DNA from 2 places in the Stenotrophomonas sp. YJH_SMC_57 genome. Region 1 is predicted to be linked to the other one. Evidence: predicted binding sites of a transcription regulator. Region 1 holds the regulator's gene; the other holds the start of a gene.
The links. Region 1 encodes FliA, which starts transcription of late flagellar genes. Its sites were predicted from a motif close to TAAAGTTTNNCNNNCNNNGGCCGATAA; they were not measured.

Region 1 (3,318 bases):
CGTGGCGGTCCAGTCCCTTCAGTGCCGGCCCGGCCAGTTCCGGGTCGGTGCGATGCTGTTCCGGCGGCAGGCCGAGCGCGCCGAAGCCTTCGTGCACGCGGCGGACGATGCCGACCACGCGACGGATGATCTGCCCGGTCAGGTCCTGGTAGCTCTGGGTCAGGGCGATCTCGGTGAGGTTGTGGCGGATGCGCTCAAGCTGCGCATCCTGGCCCGGCTGCAGGCCTTCGGCGCGCAGTTGTTCGGTCAGACTGCGGCATTCCTCAGCCAGGTCCAGGGTGCGGTGCGTGGCCTGTTCGGTCATTGCCACCACGTGGTCCAGGCGCGCGCAGGCGTCATCCAGCTCACCGGCTTCGCTGGGTACGGTCGGCAGTTCACCCAGCGCCTGTCCCAGTTCGCGGGCCAGCCGCGAAAGGCCGCTCATCATCGGCTGCGTGCGCAGCGCGACCAGTCCGTCGATACGCTGCCGCCAGGCGGCCTCGTCACCGGACTCCAGTGCGTCCAGGGCTTCCTGCAGGCGCAGGGCGAGGGCGTTCTTGTCGACCGTTGTGTCCATCAGGCGCTGGCCGCCAGGCGTTCGAAGATCTTGCCCAGCTTTTCTTCCAGGGTCTGCGCGGTGAACGGCTTGATGATGTAGCCGTTCACGCCGCTCTGGGCGGCTTCGATGATCTGCTCGCGCTTGGCTTCGGCGGTGACCATCAGCACCGGCAGGGTCTTCAGCTTGGCATCGGCACGGATCGCCTTGAGCAGCTCGATGCCGGTCATCACCGGCATGTTCCAGTCGGTGACCACGAAATCGAACGGCTGGCTCTGCAGCAGCGACAGCGCAGCATGCCCGTCCTCGGCTTCGGCGGTATTGGTGAAGCCCAGATCGCCCAGCAGGTTCTTGACGATTCGACGCATGGTCGAAAAGTCGTCGACGATCAGGATGCGCATGTTCTTGTTCAAAGCAGAGTTCCTTTGTTGTTCATTCCGGGCGGCCGGGGGCAGCCGCCTCGGGGATGTTCATTCTTCCAGGCCGGCGTCCGCCGCCTCGAAAATCTTCAGCCGGCCACGCAGGCGCAGCACGGCCTGGCCGTGGATCTGGCAGACCCGCGACTCGCTGACGCCGAGCACCGCACCGATCTCCTTCAGGTTCAGTTCCTGCTCGTAGTACAGCGAGAGCACCAACTGTTCGCGCTCGGGCAGGTGGCCGATGGCCTTGCCCAGTTCGCGGCCGAACTCGCCGCGCTCCAGCACCTGCTGTGGGGTCGGGCCGCCCTGCGCGACGGTGTCCAGCTCGCCCTGGTCCTCGATGCGCGACTCCAGGCTCAGCACCTGGCCGCGTGCGGCGTCTTCCATCAGCCGCAGGTATTCGGGCAGCGGCATGTCCATCGCGGCAGCCACTTCGGTGGCGCTGGCGGCACGGCCACTGCTCTGCTCGAGACGGCGGATGGTGGCGGCGGCGTCGCGGGCGCGGCGGTGCACCGAGCGCGGCACCCAGTCGCCCCGCCGGATCTCATCGATCATCGAACCGCGGATGCGGATCGAGGCATAGGTCTCGAACGAGGCACCCTGGTCGGCGTCGTAACTGCGCGAGGCCTCGATCAGGCCCATCATGCCGGCCTGGATCAGGTCGTCGACTTCGACGCTGGCCGGCAGGCGCGCGGCCAGGTGGTGGGCGATGCGCCGCACCAGGTCCGAGTGCTGGGCGATCACCTCGTTGGCGGCCGAGCGCTGGACCTCCCGGTACTGGGCTGCGCCTTTCATGCGGCCACCCCGCGTTGCTTGAGGATGCGCTCAAGGAAGAACTCGACGCCGCCGCGCGGTTCGGTCGGCGCCTGCCAGCGCGCGGTGCGACGGGCGATCTCGGTGATCGCCAGCGCCGCCGGGCTGGACGGGTAGGCCTTCACCACCGGCTGCTGGCGCTGCACCGACAGCCGCAGCCAGTCGTCCTGCGGCACGCAGCCCAGGTAGTTCAGCGAGACATCGGCGAGGAATTTCTCGCAGACGCGGGTCAGCTTCTCGTACAGCACGCGGCCTTCGTTGGGGTCGCGCACCATGTTGGCCACCACCTGGATGCGGTCCACGCCGCGTTCGCGCGACAGCACCTTGATCAGCGCGTAGGCGTCGGTGATCGAGGCCGGCTCGTCACAGACCACCACCACGGTGTCCTGCGCGGCCTGGCAGAAGGTCAGCACCCCGTCGGTGATGCCGGCGGCGGTGTCCACCACCATGATGTCCAGCTCGCGTTCCAGTTCGGAGAACACGTTGACCAGGCCGACATGCTCGGCCGGGGCCAGCTCGGCCATGTGGCGGCGGCCGGACGCGGCCGGGACCACCAGCACGCCGTTCGGGCCTTCAACGATGACGTCTTCCAGCGAGCAGCGGCCGGCGACCAGGTCGGCCAGCGTGAAGGTGGGGTTCAGCCCCAGGATCACGTCGATGTTGGCCAGGCCGAGGTCGGCGTCCAGCAGCAGCGTGCGCTTGCCCATGCCGGCCAGCGCCACGGCCAGGTTGGCCGAGACGTTGGTCTTGCCCACGCCGCCCTTGCCGCCGGTGACGGCAATGGTGCGCACAGGGCCGAGCGGCTCGCTGCGGGTGGCCGACAGCGGGAAGGTCTTGGTCAGCTTGGCGTACTCACGCGACGGCATGGTTCAACTCCGGGTTGCAGGGCATATCGGCCGCTCGGCGCAAATCTTCAAGGCGAAGTACAAGATTGGCTGCACTGGCCCGGTGCAGGTCCTCCGGAACGTCCTGGCCATCGGTCACCCAGGTGATCGGCAGGGCGTGGTCGACGGCCACCGACAGCGCGTTGCCGAAGCGGCCGGTCTCGTCCAGCTTGCTCAGTACCAGGCCCTGCAGGTTGGCGGCGCCGAAGCGGCGGACCACCTCGTCCATGTCGCCGAAGCTGGTGTTGGCTGGCAGCACCAGCAGGGTGCGGACCTGGCGGGCGGCGCGCAGCCACTGCAGCTGGGCGGCCAGTGCACGGTCGCGCGGGCCCAGGCCGGCGGTGTCGATCAGCACCAGCTTGTAGTCCTTCAGGCGTTCCAGCAGCTGGTCCAGGTCGGTGCCGCTGTTGGCCTCGTGCACGGCGATGCCGAGCTGGCGGCCGTAGCCGTACAACTGCTCGCGGGCGCCGATGCGGGTGGTGTCGGTGGTCACCAGGGCCACGTCGCGGGGCGCGTGCTTCTCGGCGAAGCGCGAGGCCAGCTTGGCGATGGTGGTGGTCTTGCCGGCGCCGGTCGGGCCGACCAGGGCGATCACGCCGCCTTCTTCCAGCGGGTCGACCGGAGCGATCGGCAGCTTGCGCGAGATCAGCCCCAGCATCAGGCCGCG
Region 2 (3,318 bases), on a different contig from region 1:
GCATCGGTGCGGCGGCCGGGCCCTGGGTGCAGGCCCGGCATGGCTGGGCCGCGGTGTGCCTGCTGGGGGCGGGCATCGCAATGCTGGCGCTGCTGTGGTGGGGATGTGGTGCATACCGCGGCGTGCCCCTGCGGAGTGACACGCCCGTCCGGCGCTGACGCTACCGCTGCAATGCGCGCCGTCCCGGCGCCTCCTGCAGCGCGTCGCTGGCCACCACCACGCGGTTGCGGCCGCTGCGCTTGGCCTCGTACATCGCGGCGTCGGCGCGCGCCATCAGCCGCTCGTAATCCGGGTGGCCGTCATGGCCGGCCACGCCGATGCTGGCGGTCAGCGCCAGTACCTGTCCATTGGCCAGGGCCACCGGCGACTGTGCAATCTGCCGGCGCAGGCTTTCGGCAATCACTTCGGCCTGCGATTCGCTGGCCGCGACCAGCACCACCACGAATTCTTCGCCGCCATAGCGGAACAGATAATCGCTGCCGCGGGTGAGCTGGCCGAGCAGGCCGGCCACGTGCTGCAACGCGCGGTCGCCGGCATCATGGCCGTGGCCGTCGTTGATGGCCTTGAAGTGATCCAGATCGAGCAGCAGCAGCGAGAACGGCGTGTGGTTGCGGGTGGCCAGCTCGATCTCCCGGCGCAGCACCGTGGGCAGGAAGCGGCGGTTGAGCAGATTGGTCAGGGCGTCGCTGCCGGCATCCAGTTCGCCGATGCGCTCGAACAGCAGTGTCATCAGCGTGCGGATGGCTGCCAGGTCTTCGCGGATGACAGGCAGCACCGCCAAGCGTTGTGCAGCATCGCTGTTCGCGCGCTGCAGGTTGTCATCGATACGCGCCATCAACTGCCCGACCTGCTGGGTCTCGCTGCTTTCACCGAAGCTGGGGATGCCCTTGTGGGTGAACCACAGGCCGAACTCGGAGCTGGCCAGGCTGGCACTGTCGCTGCCCTGCACATGGCCGGCCAGGGCGTACAGCAGGGCGTTCTCCCAGTCCAGCAGCAGGGCGCGCTGGCGCTCGCGTTCGGTGCTGACGTTCTGCACCAGCGAGAACAACCGGTAGGCCGCATCGGCACGGGTGGAGCGTTCGCGCGCGTGGGTGTAGGCCAGGGTCATGCCTTCCATGGCGATGTCCATGATCGCGCTGAGGCAGTCGATGGCGGCGAAGGCGGTGGCACTGTCGGGCGCAGTGTCGCGCAGGCGCACGAACAGCTCGTGCTTGAGCACGCGCGCACCACGGGTCACCAGGTCGACAGGAATGCCGACCCGCGCGTGCACATCACCGATCACCCGTTGCGAGGCCACGGTGGTGGCGATGCCGGCGGCGTCGGTGGTCAGCAACTGCACCAGCCAGCGCTGCATGGCCGGTTGCAGGCGCTGCTTGACCTGCTCGTGGGACAGGAAGCGGCGTGCCCGTGCATCCTGCAGCAGCACTTCGTAGAAGCGCTGGGCCAGCGCGGGTGGGGCGTCGGTGGCAGCGGCGCGCAACAGCGCGGTGGCGGCCGGGCCGGCCTGTTGCAGGCAATGCTGCCACGCCTCGGCCAACGGCTGGCTGGCATCGTCCAATTGGGGTGGTTCCACGTCGATCTCTGGCTGCGTACGGCAAACCACCGGTATCGGCCGCGGTGGCGTGCAGTTGATGGCGGGTGAGCCGGCCAGTTTAAGCGCGATGCAGGCTTGCTCGGTGCGCAAAGCACATCGCGCCTGCTGCTGCAATGAGTGAACGCATTTGAGAATCAATCGCATTAATGGGAGAATGCGCGCACGGAACGGGCCGCAGGCGACTGCAGCGACGCTCCGCCTCCCCCCTCGTCGTTGCCTCAAGCCCTTTGCCAGAGGCCCCGTTGCCCTGCCAGAAGGTCCAGATCATGTCCCGAGCCGTTGTACTTTCGCCGCGCCCGCTGGCGCTCGCCGTTGTCGCCCTGCTGGCGGGCAGCGCCCTGACCGCCCAGGCCGAAACCGACGCAACCGATATCGACACGGTGCACGTCACTGCCTCGCAGATCGCGCGGCAGGCGCTGGGCACCTCGACCATCACCGCCGAGGACATCGCCAAGCGCCCGCCGGCCAACGACATCGCCGAACTGCTGCGCACCATGCCGGGCGTCAACCTGACCGGCAACAGCGCCTCGGGCCAGTACGGCAACAACCGCCAGATCGACCTGCGCGGCATGGGCCCGGAAAACACCCTGATCCTGGTCGACGGCAAGCGCATCGGTGCGCGTGACGCCGTACGCATGGGTCGCAGCGGTGAGCGCAACACGCGCGGCGACACCAATTGGGTCCCCGCGGAGATGATCGAGCGCATCGAAGTGCTGCGCGGACCGGCGGCAGCCCGCTACGGTTCCGGCGCTTCCGGCGGCGTGGTCAACATCATCACCAAGCGCCCGACCGGCGACCTGACCGGCGCGGTTGACCTGTATGGCCTGGTGCCCGAGCACAGCGCCGAAGGCGGCAGCGAGCGCGTCGGCCTGCAGCTGAGCGGCCCGATGACCGACACCCTGTCATTCCGGCTGTACGGCAACCTCAACAAGACCGACGCCGATTCGCTGGACCTCAACCGCCAGTACGCGACCAACCCGAATGCCGTACCGCCGGCTGGCCGCGAAGGCGTCAAGAACCGTGACATCAACGCGCTGCTGCGCTGGGACCTCACCGCCGACCAGGTGGTCGAGTTCGAAGCCGGCACCAGCCGCCAGGGCAACATCTATGCCGGCGACCGCGCCGTCAGCACCACCGGCACCTCGACCGGTGTCGATCTGGCCGCGCTGGCCGACGGCAAGGCGGAAACCAACCGCATGTACCGCAACACCGGTGCGATCACCCATCGTGGCCGCTGGGGCGACGTGACCTCGCGGCTCACGGCCGCGGTCGAGGCGGTGAACAACTCGCGCATCAATGAAGGCCTGGCCGGTGGCCCGGAAGGCAGCTTCAACGGCACCGACTGGTCGACCTCGCGCCTGCGCAATTACCAGCTGGATGGCGAAGTGAGCTTCCCGACCACGCTGGGCGGCGCCGAGAACATCTGGACGCTGGGCTTTGAATACCTCGACAGCCGCCTGACCGATCCGTACTCGATGAGCCAGTCCAGCAGCAGCGGCGGCGGTTTCCCCGGCCTGTCGGCCGACCGTGCACGCGGCAAAGCCGATGCGCAGACCACTGCGGTGTTCGTGGAAGACAACATCTACCTGGGCGAGCGCTGGATCGTCACCCCGGGCCTGCGTTTCGACCACCACAGCCAGTTCGGCAACAACACCAGCCCCAGCCTCAACGCGCAGTTCCGCATCAACAGCGACTGGGTGGTGAAGGGCGGCATCGCGCGCGCC

Region 2: AC5P7U_RS08170 (GGDEF domain-containing protein) is a predicted target of FliA. The motif match lies at 1,606-1,632, and genes of this name have one in related genera.

Annotation. Positions count from the first base shown of each region.
Region 1 covers NZ_JCAFSZ010000012.1:112,799-116,116, forward strand. The annotation lists gene AC5P7U_RS16820 (protein phosphatase CheZ) at 1-556, opposite strand, end outside; gene cheY (chemotaxis response regulator CheY) at 556-948, opposite strand; gene AC5P7U_RS16830 (RNA polymerase sigma factor FliA) at 1,006-1,749, opposite strand; gene AC5P7U_RS16835 (MinD/ParA family ATP-binding protein) at 1,746-2,633, opposite strand; gene flhF (flagellar biosynthesis GTPase FlhF) at 2,620-3,318, opposite strand, start outside.
Region 2 covers NZ_JCAFSZ010000005.1:154,810-158,127, forward strand. The annotation lists gene AC5P7U_RS08165 (MFS transporter) at 1-158, shown strand, start outside; gene AC5P7U_RS08170 (GGDEF domain-containing protein) at 161-1,573, opposite strand; gene AC5P7U_RS08175 (TonB-dependent siderophore receptor) at 1,861-3,318, shown strand, end outside.